DNA from 2 places in the Pseudoalteromonas sp. NZS71 genome. Region 1 is predicted to be linked to the other one. Evidence: predicted binding sites of a transcription regulator. Region 1 holds the regulator's gene; the other holds the start of a gene.

The links. Region 1 encodes sigma-54, which starts transcription at its own class of promoters, with help from an activator protein. Its sites were predicted from a motif close to GTTGGCACGNNNNTNGNNT; they were not measured.
Region 2: glnA (glutamate--ammonia ligase) is a predicted target of sigma-54. The motif match lies at 2,659-2,677, and genes of this name have one in related genera.

Annotation. Positions count from the first base shown of each region.
Region 1 covers NZ_JADYWS010000008.1:143,608-151,781, reverse strand. The annotation lists gene I6E85_RS07440 (protein disulfide oxidoreductase) at 1-517, opposite strand, end outside; gene mgtE (magnesium transporter) at 574-1,932, opposite strand; gene I6E85_RS07430 (HPr family phosphocarrier protein) at 2,058-2,330, opposite strand; gene rapZ (RNase adapter RapZ) at 2,373-3,218, opposite strand; gene ptsN (PTS IIA-like nitrogen regulatory protein PtsN) at 3,237-3,689, opposite strand; gene hpf (ribosome hibernation promoting factor) at 3,694-3,981, opposite strand; gene I6E85_RS07410 (RNA polymerase factor sigma-54) at 4,008-5,507, opposite strand; gene lptB (LPS export ABC transporter ATP-binding protein) at 5,577-6,302, opposite strand; gene lptA (lipopolysaccharide transport periplasmic protein LptA) at 6,299-6,844, opposite strand; gene lptC (LPS export ABC transporter periplasmic protein LptC) at 6,834-7,388, opposite strand; gene kdsC (3-deoxy-manno-octulosonate-8-phosphatase KdsC) at 7,385-7,936, opposite strand; gene I6E85_RS07385 (KpsF/GutQ family sugar-phosphate isomerase) at 7,937-8,174, opposite strand, start outside.
Region 2 covers NZ_JADYWS010000007.1:110,330-118,503, forward strand. The annotation lists gene I6E85_RS06480 (CBM9 family sugar-binding protein) at 1-32, shown strand, start outside; gene typA (translational GTPase TypA) at 402-2,225, opposite strand; gene glnA (glutamate--ammonia ligase) at 2,733-4,139, shown strand; gene I6E85_RS06495 (DUF4124 domain-containing protein) at 4,253-4,774, shown strand; gene glnL (nitrogen regulation protein NR(II)) at 4,857-5,927, shown strand; gene ntrC (nitrogen regulation protein NR(I)) at 5,942-7,327, shown strand; gene I6E85_RS06510 (cyclic nucleotide-binding domain-containing protein) at 7,357-7,815, shown strand; gene I6E85_RS06515 (hypothetical protein) at 7,817-8,174, opposite strand, start outside.

The DNA of each region.
Region 1 (8,174 bases):
GTGACCATAACGGTTGAATACCTGTTAGCCCTTGCTTCATTTTATTATCTTTTAAGATTATATAGGATGGCGTGACTTGTCCTTGCCAGTCGGCAAATATCTCACCGTGTTGATCGTTGACAGTGGCAAAATTGTAGCCGTGATCATTTAGATACTCATGTAGTTCTTTATCAGAACCTGATTTTATTGCGATGCTCACGACAGGGTAGTTATTCTCGTTTGCGAGTTCGTTTATGGCTGGGGAGGTAATACTACAAATAGGGCACCAAGTTCCCCAAAAGTACACAAGCGTTGGTTTATCTTGGCTCATTGCTGATAAATCAATGTTTTGCCCTTTATAGTCTATTAATTGTAATTGAGGATTTGCAGGCATGACCGGTTGCCTCCACCAATTAACAGCGTTATAAATTACGAAAAATATAGAGCCATATATCAATACACTTTTTAATATTGATAGCCCTTTTTGTTTTGGCGTTTTTTTAGGTGTGTCTTTTTTATTTTTGGTATCCGTTGTCATAGTTGCAGCTTTACCCTAAGTGTTTTTTACTTTAGTTATTTGCAAAAGTTTCTAATTTAAACCAGCAACCAAGTAGCAGTACCTAAAAAGGCGAATATACCCACAATATCTGTCACCGTGGTTAGCACTACACTCCCTGCAAGTGCTGGGTCTATATTCATTCTCTTAAGAATAATAGGGATACTCGCACCAGCAACACCTGCCACCACTAAGTTCATAAACATAGCGAAGGCGAGTACGCCACCAAGCATAAAGTCCCACTGCCATAGGGCAATAACACCTGCTATTAACAACGACCACAAAACCCCGTTTAACGCGCCAATAGCAAGCTCTTTCATCATCAAGAAACGTTGGTTTGTTTGATTTATATGACCTACCGCAATACCACGAATAACAAGCGTCAATGATTGGCTGCCTGCAACACCACCCATAGAAGGGACAATACCGTTAAGTACAGCTAAAATAGGTAAAACATCTAAAGTGCCTTCAAAAAAGCTAGCTACAAAAGCAGCTGCAAGTGCCGTTAGTAAGTTGACACCTAACCAAACTGAGCGTTTTTTAGAGCTTTTTAGTACTGGTGCAAAGGTATCTTCTTCATCATCAAGACCGGCTAAACTTAGTAAGCTATGCTCCGCATCTTCTCTTATTACGTCAACGATGTCATCGATAGTTACACGACCAAGGAGCTGATCGTTATCATCAACTACGGGGGCCGATATCCAATTATGACGTTCAAATAATTGCGCGACTTCACTTTCATCCATAGAGATTGGGATAGACTCACAATCTTCATCCATTAAATCGCGAACAATTTTTTCTGGCGGGTTAGTTAATAATGTACTGAGTGATAAAGCGCCTATAAAGCAATTATGCTTATCAACAACATACAAGTCATCGGTACCTTCTGGTAACTCGCCGCGTAGCCTAATATATCTAAGTACAACATCAAGCGTAACGTCAGGGCGGATGGTCACCGTATCGGTGTTCATTAGCGCGCCAGCAGAACGCTCTTGATACGAAAGTGCTTGTGTTGCACGCTCACGGTCTTGAATGTCCATCGCGCTAACAACGTCTTTATAAACGGTATCTGGCAGACTACGTAATACTTCACCTAAGTCATCGTGGCCCATATCCTCTGTTGCGGCTGCAATGTGCTTAGGTTCCATCTGGGCAATAATGCCTAAGCGAACATCTTCTGATAGTTCTTCAAGAACATCGCCTTGCACATCAGGATCAACCAACTGCCAGAGAAGTCGGCGAATTTTATGGGGGGATGATTCTAATAATAATGCGGTATCACAAGGAGCTGTTTTTGCGAGCATGCGCCTAACTTGAACAAATTGACCACTATTGAGTGACTTAGTCACTTGTTTTAGTTGCTGTAGTGGGTAATCTTGTTCAAAAGCTTCAGGCATTGGCGTCCTTTATAAATTTTTATATTACTTTATGGGGAGAGGTGAGTTAACTGGCGTCACTAACCGTATTTATATATCTGTTTTAGTTGAGGCGTTAGTAATGCGAGCATTATTTTTATAACTGTTTATTCTTGCTCATTAAAACGTTGTGCTATTAACTCTCCAACAGCATGTAAAGCTTGCTCAGAATCGGGGCCTTTGCATACAACTTTTACTTCTTTGCCTTGGCTACTTTCAAGTAACATTAGTGCAAGTACGCTATCGCCCGCGGCTTCTTTATCATCTTGAAATAATGTGATTGTCGCATCAAATTGTACTGCTAACTGCGCAAGCACAGTAGCTGCTCTAGCGTGTAAGCCTAATTTGTTTTTTATTAAAAAAGTGTCTTCACAGTGCATAACTTACTCTACCTAAGCTGAACAGGTGATTATTCAGCTCTATTATTTTTCTTGTTCACGATGGCGAATTTTTACATTGGGATGTGTCATTGCAAAACTTTCACCGATAGTTTGCGCTAAATATACAGAGCGATGTTGTCCGCCTGTACATCCGATAGCTATGGTTAAATAACTGCGGTTATTTCGCTCTAAGTGCGGTAACCACGTTTGTACAAATGTTTGAATTTGCCATGTGAATTTTTGCACTATGCTGTGATTGGCCAAATAATCTTTAACGGGTTGATCTAACCCATTTAAAGGTTTTAATTCAGGTTCCCAGTGTGGATTTGGTAAAAAACGCGCATCAAATACATAGTCTGCTTCTTTTGGTATACCGTGTTTAAAACCAAACGATTCAAACGTGACAATTAGTTGCTTATCTTTTTTACCTAAAATCTTTTCACGAATAGATTCTGCAAGTTGGTGAACGCTTAAATCAGTTGTGTCTATCATAAAGTCGGCGCGGGTGATTAATACATCAAGTAATTCTTTTTCTTTTTTGATGGCTAAATCAAGAGGCAGCGAGTCAATTGATAGTGGGTGTAACCTGCGTGTTTCTGAAAAGCGTTTTATCAACGTTTGATCGTCGCTATCTAAATAAAATAACGTAGGATTTGCAAAGCCTGGTAAGTATTCAAGAATATCGTTAAATTCATCTTGCTCTTTAGGGATGTTTCGCACATCAATGCTAACAGCAATTTTATCGTAGCTATCAGACACACTGCGAACTAATGAAGGAAGCAAGTTAACTGGAATATTATCTACGCAATAATAGCCTAAATCTTCTACAACGCGTAAAGCAACCGACTTTCCAGAACCAGAACGGCCGCTTATGATAATTAACTCCATTTAACACCCTTTATAAAACTATGATTGATCGACAATAACTTGGTAAAGCTCAGCATCTGATTTTGCACAGCGTAACTGTTTACAAAAATCTTTGTTGTTTAGTTTATCAGCAATGGTTGCGAGAGTCTTTAAGTGCTGTTGGTTATCGCCATCTGGTACGATGAGTGCGACAAAAATATCAACAGGACGATTATCTATTGCATCAAAATTTATTGGAGTTTCGCTAACGAGTACTAAAGCTAAAGGCTCTTCTGCACCGCTCATTCGACCATGAGGAATGGCAATGCCACGGCCAATACCTGTACTACCCAGTTTCTCTCTACTCATTAAAGCAGTAAGGATATCCTGTTGCGGTAAATACGGAAGTTTGTCGTGAGCAAGTTCGCTAATGAACTCTAAAATTCTTTTTTTGCTATTAAAAAGGACCGCAGCTTTGCTGCAGTCCTGGCATATAAGTGAGCTTAATTTCATCATATTAGTGTCGAGCAAGCTTCTCTTTGTGTTTAATTACTTGTCGATCGAGCTTGTCGATCAACGAGTCAATGGCGGCATACATATCTTGATGTTCCGTAGAGGCAAATAGCTCAGCACCACTTACATGTATTGTGGCTTCTGCTTTTTGATTTAATTTTTCTACATCGAGAATGACATGAACATTATTAATATGATCAGAGTGTCTTTCTAGCTTCGCAAATTTGGTATTAATATAGTCTCTTAGTGAATCGGTTAATTCTACGTGACGACCAGTTAAGTTTAGTTGCATAAGCATTACCCTCTTTTTTTTGCGTCTTAGATCAAGCTTTTACGTTGATTTGACGGTGGAATAGCCAGAGATTCGCGGTATTTTGCGATTGTACGTCTTGCTACTTTAATTCCTTGCTCAGCCAATATATCCGCTATTTTGCTATCACTCAATGGTTTTGCTGAGTTTTCTGCAGCGATTAATTTGCGGATAAGTGCACGAATTGCTGTAGATGAACATTCACCACCGTTTTCGGTGCTTACATGGCTTGAGAAAAAGTATTTAAGCTCAAATATACCACGGGGTGTATGCATATACTTTTGAGTTGTTACGCGCGAAATTGTTGATTCGTGCATTTCTACCATTTCAGCAACATCATTTAAAACCATTGGTTTCATTGCTTCAGGGCCGTGTTCAAAAAAGCCTTGTTGTTGCTTAACAATACAATTAGTTACTTTTAAAAGTGTGTCGTTTCTACTTTCTAAGCTTTTAATAAACCATTTAGCTTCTTGTAAATGCGAGCGAATAAACTGGCTGTCACCACTCGATTTCACAGTGCGAGACATTGCAGCGTATTGGCTATTAACACGAATTTTAGGCATGCTATCTGGGTTTAACTCAACAACCCAGCGGCCTTTAATTTTTTTAACTGACACGTCTGGAATAACATACTCAGATTCTTCTCTTACAATAGTATCTGCTGGCTTAGGACTAAGAGTATGGATTAATGTCATTACTTCTTTAAGCTCTTCTTCTTTGAGCTTGGTTTTCTTCATTAATGTACGATAGTCACGAGCAGCTAATAAATCAATATGCTCGGTTAAAATCATTTTTGTTTCATTAATGTAAGGTGTTTCTTTATCAAACTGATTAAGCTGAATACACAAACACTCTTGTAAACTACGTGCAGCAATACCAACAGGATCAAACAGTTGGATGCGTTTTAATACAGCTTCAATTTCATCAAGTTCGACTTCGTTATCATCTTCGTTTTCTTGATTAAAGCTTTCTAAAATCTCTTCGCAGCTTAGTGTTAAAATACCTGAATCATCAACTGCTTCTACGATGGCAATAGCAATAGCTTCGTCTGTAGGGCTAAATGGCGTTAATTGTAACTGCCACATTAAATACTCATGGAGCGTCTCTGTAGAGGCACCTTGATAAATTGATTCATCTTCAGGCATTGGACCCGATGATGCTGCAGGAGCGGCACTCATGTACTCATCCCAGCTAACATCCATAGCCATGTCGTCACTTAGCGTGTCTTTCGCAAGTGCTTCACCACTATCTTGTTCGTATTCGCTTGGAGCATCATCGGCAGATGCGCTAACAGTTATGTCATCGGTATCAGCTTTTTGCTCGTTTTTGCCAGCAGCATCTTCTGAGTAGTCTTGTTCTTCAACCTCTAATAGCGGGTTGCTGTCGAGAGCTTCTTGTATTTCTTGCTGGAGATCCAATGTACTGAGTTGCAACAAACGAATAGCTTGTTGCAGCTGTGGAGTCATTGTAAGTTGCTGGCCCATGCGCAGCTGTAGTGATTGCCTCATGTATCTCTAACAATCCTTTTATGTTGTTATAATTAATACTAGCAGATGCTTAAAGACATGGCGTAAATGTTACAGCCTAAATTGCTCGCCTAAGTAAACATCGCGTACTGTTTTATCATTTAATACGTGTTCTGGAGTACCTGATGCAATCAGCTCCCCATGAGAAACAATGTAGGCTTTTTCACAAACATCAAGGGTTTCTCTTACGTTATGGTCGGTAATTAATACTCCAATCCCACGATTTTTAAGATGTTCTATTATTTTCTTTATATCTAATACTGAAATTGGATCAACACCAGCGAACGGTTCATCCAGTAATATAAATTTAGGATCTGCTGCCAGCGCACGTGCTATTTCGACACGACGACGTTCGCCACCTGATAATGCCATACCTTGGCTATCGCGAATGTGTTGTATGCTAAATTCATCTAATAATTTATCGAGTGTATCTTCTCGAGTTTGTTTATTTAGCTCTTTGCGCGTTTCTAAAATAGCCATTAAGTTTTGATAAACAGTTAGCTTTCTGAAAATTGAAGACTCTTGCGGTAAGTAGCCTATGCCTAATCTAGCACGACTATGCATAGGTAAAAGAGTAATATCGTTATCATCTATCGATATTTTACCTTTATCGCTAGGCACAAGGCCTACAATCATATAAAACGTGGTTGTTTTGCCTGCGCCGTTAGGGCCAAGTAAGCCAACAATACTGCCCGCTTTTACTTCAAGGCCAACGTTTTTTACAACTTCACGGCCTTTATAGCTCTTTGCTAATAGTTCTGCTTTTAATGTGCTCATGGTTGACCTTTGTCGCTTTTTTTACTTTTTTTAGTTTCAATGGGTACTAAAATTGTATGAACGCGGTCAGTTGAGTTTTCATCTTTTTCGGCACTGATTAGCTGTTGCTCAATGTCGTAGGTAATGCTTTTAGCATTTATTTTTTGTCCTGCTTGCGATACCTGTGCATTACCAACAAGCGTTAAAAAACGCTTAGATACATCGTAACGTACTTCGTCAGCACTGGCGCTCATAGTCGTGCCGTCTGATTGCTTCTCTTCAAAGTGGGCAGGGCTACCAGTGGCAATTAATAATTGCTTATTATCACCAAGTTCATCGCGTTTATGTACTTCGAGACGGTCGGCTGTAATACGGCGGTTACCGTGAATAATTTCAACGTTTTTCTCAAAAATCCCGACATTAGCTTTTAATTGACCTTCTTGCTTATCGGCGCTTATTGATATTTGATTTGCAGCAGGCTGTGTATTTGGCTCTGCAGCACTGCTATTAAATGCTAGTATAAGTGTAGGAATAATAAGTGATTTTAATATTTTATTGGTCATAATATATGGTTCGCGTATGGTTAATTAGTTTTATCACTTCGGTTTTTAAGTCGGCTTCTAGGCCTTTGCCGGTGATTTTTAAATTGGGTCCAGTGATGATAACGGGTTGCTCCGAGCGCATTGTTAATAGCTTTATATCTACCTGAATATTATCAGCATTGATTTTGTCTATCATGGCGTTATCGGTTAAGTTTTTGGCAACCACATTACCTTCTAAAATTAATTGTTTGTCTTCGTATAATGTTGCTTCGTCTGCATTTATTTGCCACGTTTGCTTTTCGTTATATAAAGTAAAAATGGGTTTTTCAAAAAACGTGAAACCTAATTGCTGATATAGTTCCATTTTAGCCGCAGTTACTTTGTGGCTGATTGTACCTTGTTCGTCATAGGCTGTTTGTTTGAGTTCAATGGCTATGTAATCAGGCTTGGCAATAACTTCAGGCTCAGTCTGAGGCAAAATATTTGGTTGTGTAAAATAAGGGTACCAAAGCCAAACCATACAGCTAATGAATAAAACGCTTAATATTATGCGCGCTGCATTCATGAACTAGTGCCTTGTGTAGTCAACGCTTTACCATTTTCAAGCATAAGTAAGTCGGTGAGCTCTCTTACTGCACCAAAGCCGCCAGGCATTTGCGTTACATAGTGTGATAAACGTTTAATAAGTGGATGGGCATCATTTACTGCAACAGCAAAGCCGACTAATTCCATAACGGGCATGTCAGGGCCATCATCACCGATATAAGCAATTTGTTCATCGCTAAGGTTGAGTTTGTCTTTTAATTCTTGATAGGCAATGAGCTTATTTTCTTGGCCTTGATAAATATGCTGTACGGTTAAGCTGCTCATACGTTGTTGCACTATTTGTGAATGACGACCAGTAATTACAGCCACTTCAAAGCCACTGTTTATAAGCGCTTTAATGCCAAAACCATCTTTTGTATTAAATGCTTTTAGCTCTTCACCTTGATTACCAAGATAAATACGGCCATCAGAAAATACACCATCAATATCGCATATAAGTAGCTTTACTTTTTTAGCGCGTGCTTTTGCATCATCGCTCAGCGGTTGATAGAGTTCTTCAAATTGCATTTATAACACTCCTGCTTTTAATAGGTCTTGCATGTTTAATGCGCCAATAGGTTGGTTTTTCTCATTGACGACGATTAAGCCATTTATACGTTTGTGTTCCATAATATTAAGCGCTTCAGCGGCTAAAATATCTTGTGTAGCCGTAGTACATGACTTAGTCATAACAACATCTATTTGTGTTGTATGAATATCAATTCTTTGCTCTAAAATACGACGTAAATCGCCATCGGTAAATAAT
Region 2 (8,174 bases), on a different contig from region 1:
TTGGCAAAATCACCCTACTCCCTAAAAAGTAAGTAACTACCAATAAAATAATTGAACACGTATGTTGGGTTGAGCGAAGCGAAACCCAACGCAAAAAAATCCCACCAACAAACACTGATACTTTGCATTATGGCTGTTTCAGCTCTCTCTTTCTCTTCTCATTCCCTTCTCCTTGTGCAAAAGATCTTTAAGTAAATTATTCACAAAGAGGTTAAGAGGCGCTGCGCTTTTAGAGGTAAATATATTATGGAAATTTCATCACAAAACAGTAGCTATGTAATTTTGAGCTAAATACTGTCAGCTGACGACTTATAGCCTACAGCTCTTGTTTTCAAAACACAAAAAAGCCGCTGTATTTTTCAATACAGCGGCTTTTAAAATCATAATTCTAAATTAATAGATTATGCTTTAGGTCCACGACCTGCACGTTTACGTTCGTTTTCTGTAAGGTAACGCTTACGAATACGAATGTTTAGTGGAGTTACTTCAACTAGCTCGTCATCATCGATGAACTCAAGCGCTTGCTCAAGTGAGTAGTTAAGGTGTGGAGAAAGCGTTTGCGCTTCATCAGTACCAGATGCACGTACGTTAGTTAACTGCTTGCCTTTAAGGGCGTTAACTGTAAGGTCGTTATCACGGTTATGAATACCGATAACCATACCTTCGTATACTTCAACACCGTGACCGATGAATAAACGGCCGCGTTCTTGTAAGTTGAATAATGCGTTAGTAAGTGCTTTACCAGTTGCATTTGCAATCATTACGCCGTTCTTACGAACACCGATGTCGCCACCTTTGTGAGGACCGTAATGATCGAACGTATGGTACATAAGACCAGAACCCGAAGTAAGCGTCATGAAATCAGTTTGGAAACCAATTAAACCACGGCTAGGGATCATGAAATCTAAACGCATACGGCCTTTGCCATCTGGAGTCATGTTAGTAAGCTCACCTTTACGTAGGCCAACTTGTTCCATAACAGAACCCTGATGCTCGTCTTGACAGTCAATAGTAACTGTTTCAAACGGTTCTTCTAGAACGCCATCTACAGTACGTAAGATAACTTCCGGACGAGAAACTGAAAGCTCGTAACCTTCACGACGCATGTTCTCGATTAAGATACCTAGGTGTAATTCACCACGACCAGAAACACGGAAGCTATCTGGGCTACCAGTATCTTCAACGCGAAGTGCTACGTTGTGTACTAATTCTTTGTCTAAACGTTCACGGATATTACGTGACGTTACAAACTTACCTTCTTTACCACAGAAAGGTGAGTTATTTACAGAGAATGTCATTGTTACAGTTGGCTCATCAACACTTAGTGGTGGTAATGCTTCAACGTTTCCTGGGAAACAAACTGTATCAGAAATCTTAAGCTCACCAATACCTGTTACAGTTACGATGTTACCAGCGTAAGCTCTATCAGTTTCGATACGTTCAAGACCTAGGTAGCTTTGTACTGCGCCAATTTTACCATTACGTGTAGTGCCATCAGCACTGATAATAGTAACTTGTTGGTTAGGAGCAACAGAACCACGTTTAATACGACCAATACCAACTACACCAACATAAGAGTTGTAATCTAGTTGAGAAATTTGCATTTGGAAGTCACCTTCAGGATCTGCATCCGGTGGTGATACTTCGTCAACGATCATCTTGAACATAGGTTCCATGTTGTCTGATGGCTCGTCTAAATCTAGTGTTGCCCAGCCGTTGATAGCTGAAGCGTAGATTACTTTAAAATCTAACTGTTCGTCAGTTGCGCCAAGGTTGTCAAATAAATCAAAGATTTGATCCATAACCCAATCAGGACGTGAACCTGGCTTATCAATTTTATTGATAACTACGATTGGCTTTAAGCCTTGCGCGAATGCCTTTTGCGTAACGAAACGCGTTTGTGGCATTGGACCTTCTTGAGCATCAACAAGTAATAATACTGAGTCAGCCATCGAAAGTACGCGTTCAACTTCACCACCGAAATCGGCGTGTCCCGGAGTATCTACGATATTGATATGGTAGTCGTTCCAAGAGATGGCTGTGTTTTTAGCCAAAATGGTAATACCACGTTCTTTCTCAATGTCGTTTGAGTCCATCACGCGCTCTTCGTTACCGCCGCGTGTTTCTAATGTACCTGATTGCTCAAGTAGTTTGTCAACCAGAGTTGTTTTACCGTGGTCAACGTGCGCGATAATCGCTATATTTCTTAACTTTTCGATGCTCATATATTTACTCAGAGAAATTAAATTCTCAATGATCCTGCAAGATCTACGCACTCATCCACGCTTTCGCGAGATGTCCCAGCATAGGATTTAAAAGGGCGCATATTATCCCTCATTAATGACATGGATGAAAGTTTATCCAATACATATTTTAAAACTTTCTCAATACTTTTACTAAGTATCTGTTTTATATATGACAATTATATGAATTAAATTTCAATATTTTTTTGAAAAACAGTCTTTTTGACTATTTTTCCGATCTTTTTGTTACTCTTTTGCATTTAGGTTATGCTAATTTCAGCTGATTAAATTAACAACAAATTACGCTCTGTAAATTTTGCACTAAAATGGAATATTTACGCACCAATATGGTGCGTTTGTATATTCCATTTTGATGCAATGATATTTTTTTAATTTATAAACAGCCAGTTACAATAATGGCACAAAATCAGCTTAGTAAATACCAAAGCAATTATGCAGCAATAACAAAACCCAATAGTTGGAGGACACATGTCACAATCGGTTTTAGATTTTATTAAAGAAAATGACGTCAAGTTCATTGATTTACGCTTTACTGACACTAAGGGTAAAGAACAACATGTATCGATCCCTCATCACCAAGTTGATGAAGATTTTTTCGAAGACGGTAAAATGTTCGACGGTTCTTCAATTGCAGGCTGGAAAGGCATAAACGAATCAGACATGGTATTAATGCCAGTTCCTGAGTCAATCAAACTAGACCCTTTCACTGAAGAAGCGACATTAATTTTACGTTGTGACGTAGTAGAGCCTTCTACACTACAAGGCTATGAGCGCGACCCGCGTTCTGTTGCTAAGCGCGCTGAAGATTACATGAAATCTACAGGCATTGCAGACACTGTTTTATTTGGCCCTGAGCCAGAATTTTTCGTATTTGACGATGTTAAATACAAATCAGATATGTCTGGATCTATGTACAAAATTGATTCTAAGCAAGCTGCTTGGAACTCAGATAAAGAATATGCAGATGGCAACACTGGTCATCGTCCAGGTGTTAAAGGCGGTTACTTCCCAGTTGCTCCAGTTGATGACTTCCAAGATTGGCGTTCAGCTACGTGTCTAGTTCTAGAAGAAATGGGCCAAGTAGTAGAAGCACATCACCACGAAGTAGCAACAGCAGGTCAAAACGAAATCGCTACTCGCTTTAATACAATGGTATTAAAAGCGGATGAAATTCAAGAAATGAAATATGTTATCCATAACATGGCTCACTTATACGGTAAAACAGCAACGTTTATGCCTAAGCCAGTTGTTGGTGATAACGGTTCTGGTATGCATTGTCACCAGTCACTTGCTAAAGATGGTGTAAACCTTTTTGCTGGTGATAAGTACGGCGGTCTTTCTGAAGATGCACTTTACTACATTGGCGGCATCATCAAGCATGCTAAAGCAATTAACGCTTTTGCAAATGCGTCTACTAACTCGTACAAACGTTTAGTACCAGGTTTTGAAGCACCAGTTATGCTTGCATACTCTGCACGTAACCGTTCTGCATCAATCCGTATCCCAGTGGTTCCATCTGAAAAAGGTCGTCGTATTGAAGTACGCTTCCCGGATCCAACTGCTAACCCATACCTTGCTTTCTCAGCAATGCTTATGGCTGGCCTTGATGGTATCAAAAACAAGATCCATCCTGGCGATGCTATGGATAAAGATTTATACGACTTACCAGCTGAAGAAGCAGCAGAAATTCCAACTGTTGCAGCATCACTTGACGAAGCACTATCTGCACTTAGCGCAGACCGTGAATTCTTAACTCAAGGTGGCGTATTCACTGATGACTTAATCGATGCTTACATCGAACTTAAGTCTAAAGAAGTTGAAAAGCTTAACATGACAACTCATCCAGTTGAGTTTGAAATGTACTACAGCTGTTAATTAAGCTGTAAAAAATATGTGTGTTCTCAAGCCCGCTTTGCGGGCTTTTTTAATGGTAAAATTAGTCAATCTCCACTAAAGTTAAGTTACCGATAAAAATGCAGGGCTGCAGAGTGAATAACAAGATTTTATTACTATTAATTACTTTAGGATTAAGTAATTATGGTTATGCCGGTGAAACAAAAATATACGCTTGGAAAGATAAAAATGGCGTATTAGTGTTCTCAGACACCCCTCATAAAGGGGCCCAAGAGGTAAAACTCACCAGCCAAGATCTTAATATGCCTGCAACAAATACTGACATTTTTGACGAGCAACCTCAGCCTCAACAAGCGGCCTTTAGTATTGCTATTTCCTCACCTGATCATAACCAGACTATTCGTGAAAATACCGGCACTGTTTATGTAACTAGCCGAATAAAACCACGCTTTGAAACGGGTTTTACTATACAACTTTTTATTGATGGTAAAGCACACGGCCCAGCCAGTGACAGCTCAACCTTTGCAATTAGAGATGTAGAACGTGGTCAGCACACACTACAATTAAAGCTTTTTAATAGTAAAAACCAAGTTATTGCTACAAGCGAACCCTGCATATTTTTTATGCACCGAAAAGGGCTAAACCTAGGTAACTAAATTGGGGCATTACTAAACGTGCAGCAGTGTATTTAACCATATAACTTGCTTGCAAACATCCACGCACTAAAATGGTGCAGCTATGATTAATAATAAAAACTTTAGCCCTGAGCTACTCGATGCCATTTGGCAAAATCAAACAACCGCTATCATGCTACTTGATAAAAACTTCACCGTTGTATATGCCAACACCAGTACCAGCGAGCTGCTTGGCCTTGGTAATAAGCGCTTGTTAGAACAACCGTTTGATAGCCTTTTTAACTACCATTCAATCGATTTACAGCGTATAGAACAATACTCATTAGTTGAAGGCGTAGATTGCCAGCAGCATAGAGCTGACGTGGTTTTTAGCGATTCTCGCCATGCAAAAGTAGCCGTAAGTACACGACAAATTAAGTTTAATGGCTCGCTTTATATTTTATTTGAGTGGCGCCAAACCGATGACGAAATTAAGCACGACCAAGCGTCTAATCAAATGCATCAATATCAAGCTGCCCGAAACCTAATTAGAGGCTTAGCTCACGAAATTAAAAATCCTTTAGGTGGAATTCGCGGAGCGGCGCAGTTATTGCAGTATGAGGTTGATCAACAAGAAAGAGATCAATGTGCTGAGCTCATCATTGAGCAAGCCGACCGATTACGCGAACTAGTAGATAGGCTTTTGGGACCCAATCAACTTCCGCAAAAATCGTATGGCAATATACATCAATCACTTGAATCAGTTGCAAGGCTAAGTACGTTAGATAATTGTTCTAACATTAGCTTAGTTAAAGATTACGACCCAAGTATTCCTGATGTATACATTGATCAAGGCAAAATTCAGCAAGTGGTATTAAACATTGTTCGAAATGCCCAACAGGCGCTTGTAGATGGCGGTGAAATAACAATAAAAACCCGCATTAATCATCAGCATCGTCGCCCAGGTAAAGCACCTAAAAAAGCCTTGTTGATCCAAATATCTGATAACGGACCAGGTATTGATCCCAGTGTACGCGAAACACTGTTCTACCCTATGATCACCAATAAAGAAGGTGGCTCTGGGTTAGGACTCTCAATAGCGCAAACACTGATAGATCAACATGATGGCTATATAGAATGTGATAGCTGGCCTGGACATACTGAATTTAATATCTATCTGCCCTTTGCAGATTAATGTTTGGAGTTTGCATGAAAACAGTTTGGCTTGTAGATGATGATGCTTCTATTCGATTTGTACTTGAAAAAGCACTAACCCGTGCAGGGTTTAACACAGAGAGCTTTGCTAATGCGCAAGATGTACTAAGCGCCCTAAAGTTTAGCCAACCTACTGTTTTAGTTTCTGACGTACGAATGCCTGGTATGGATGGTATGGCGTTGCTTGAACTTATTGCAGAGCAAAACCCTGGGCTGCCGGTTATTATAATGACTGCGCACTCAGATTTAGACTCAGCTGTAAATGCATTCCAAAAAGGTGCTTTTGAATACCTCGCTAAGCCGTTTGATTTAAACGAAGCAGTGGCGCTAGTCGAAAGCGCATGCAGAGCAAACTCCACTAAAAAAACTAAACGCAAGCAAGCTCCACCAAAAAGTGCCCACATAATTGGTGAAGCGCCCGCAATGCAAGAAGTGTTTAGAGCGATAGGTAAACTATCGGCCTCTAGCATGAGCGTATTAATAAATGGCGAATCTGGAACAGGTAAAGAACTTGTCGCCAGTGCGCTGCACAATCATAGCCCACGTAAAGAAAATCAATTTATTGCACTTAACATGGCAGCCATTCCAAAAGAGCTTGTTGAGTCAGAGTTATTTGGCCACGAAAAAGGCGCATTTACGGGCGCCGACAGCGTGCGTAAAGGCCGCTTTGAGCAAGCCAATGGCGGCACACTATTTTTAGATGAAATTGGTGATATGCCACTTGATGTACAAACACGTTTATTACGCGTTCTTGCCGATGGTGAGTTTTATCGCGTTGGTGGCCATCAAAGTATAAAAGTAGATGTGCGTATTATTGCGGCTACGCACCAAAACCTTGAAGATTTAGTTAAACAGGGCAAGTTTAGGGATGATTTATTCCATCGTCTTAATGTTGTGCGCCTACGTTTACCTGCTCTTCGAGAGCGTACTGAAGATATAGAAAGCTTATCGCAACACTTTTTACATAAAAGCGCTAAAGAGCTACAAGTAGAAAGCAAAGTGCTGAGCCCTAAGGCAACTGAGCAATTACGCTTATTTAATTGGCCAGGCAATGTACGCCAATTAGAAAACACCTGTCGCTGGCTTACTGTAATGGCACCGGGTGAGCTTGTAAGCGAGCAAGACTTACCTCCAGAGATTCTGGATGCTTCGCCAACCCAGGAAGAAGGTGATTGGCTAGATGCGTTTCAGCAATGGCTTAATCAAGAGCTTAAACAAGGCAAAGAAAATATTTGGCCTGACATTCAAGCCCAGCTAGAAACTCGCTTAATTAAAACCGCACTGGCTAATTGTTCTGGTCATAAGCAAGATGCTGCTATAAAAATTGGTTGGGGACGCAACACGTTGACCCGAAAATTAAAAGAGCGCAATATTAGCTGATTAAACGCTTTTAACACATTTGGTTATTGATGAAGCTAATCGAACATATTCCTTTGTTTAAACAAATGGAAATTATAAACAGGCTGCACTTTTTTAAAGAATTTACGCTCAGCGAGCGCCAAGTCTTATTAGAGTCGTTCGGCCTGTTGTATTTAGTAAGCCAGCATCAATTTTTATTTAAGCAATACGATAACGACAAACGTTTGTACATTGTACTTAGCGGCGCGTTATTAGTATTTAAACATAATCATTTGCTAGAACTTGGCACTATAGAGCCCGGTGAATTTATAGGTGAAGGTGCCTTTATAAATAACCGAGAGCGTAGTACTAGTGCTCGCGCTAAAACCGACAGTATAGTCCTCGCTATTACCCCTGAAGCACTCACCCGCTTACCTAATGTTATCCGCGAAAAAATTAAAGACCGAATTATAGAAGGTATGAGTCTGCGCATTGCCAAACTAAGCGAGCATATAGAAACTCACGGTTAGTTCAGTCCATATAAATAATTTGTAGTGAGCAATCAAGCCAGCTGGGGTTATTAACGTGAGCTGTAAACCTGTAAGTATCAGATGGTTTGGCGCCAAAGGGCGTATTTATAAGTGGTTGTGAGTGACTGTATGTTTGCGAATAATTTTTGTAATAAATGACAACGTAACCGTATAAAAACTCCCAACCTAACCTTACAACAGCGCCACTGGGTAAGGTAAAGTCAGCATATTTATCTGTAAATGTGACGAGTAAATCATTGTACTTGTCTTCGCTGCATTGAGTTGTTCGTAACTTTTTAGGCATAACAAAGGTTGTACCCGCCACTGCATTTTTTAGATAAAAGCCTATATTGCCATCA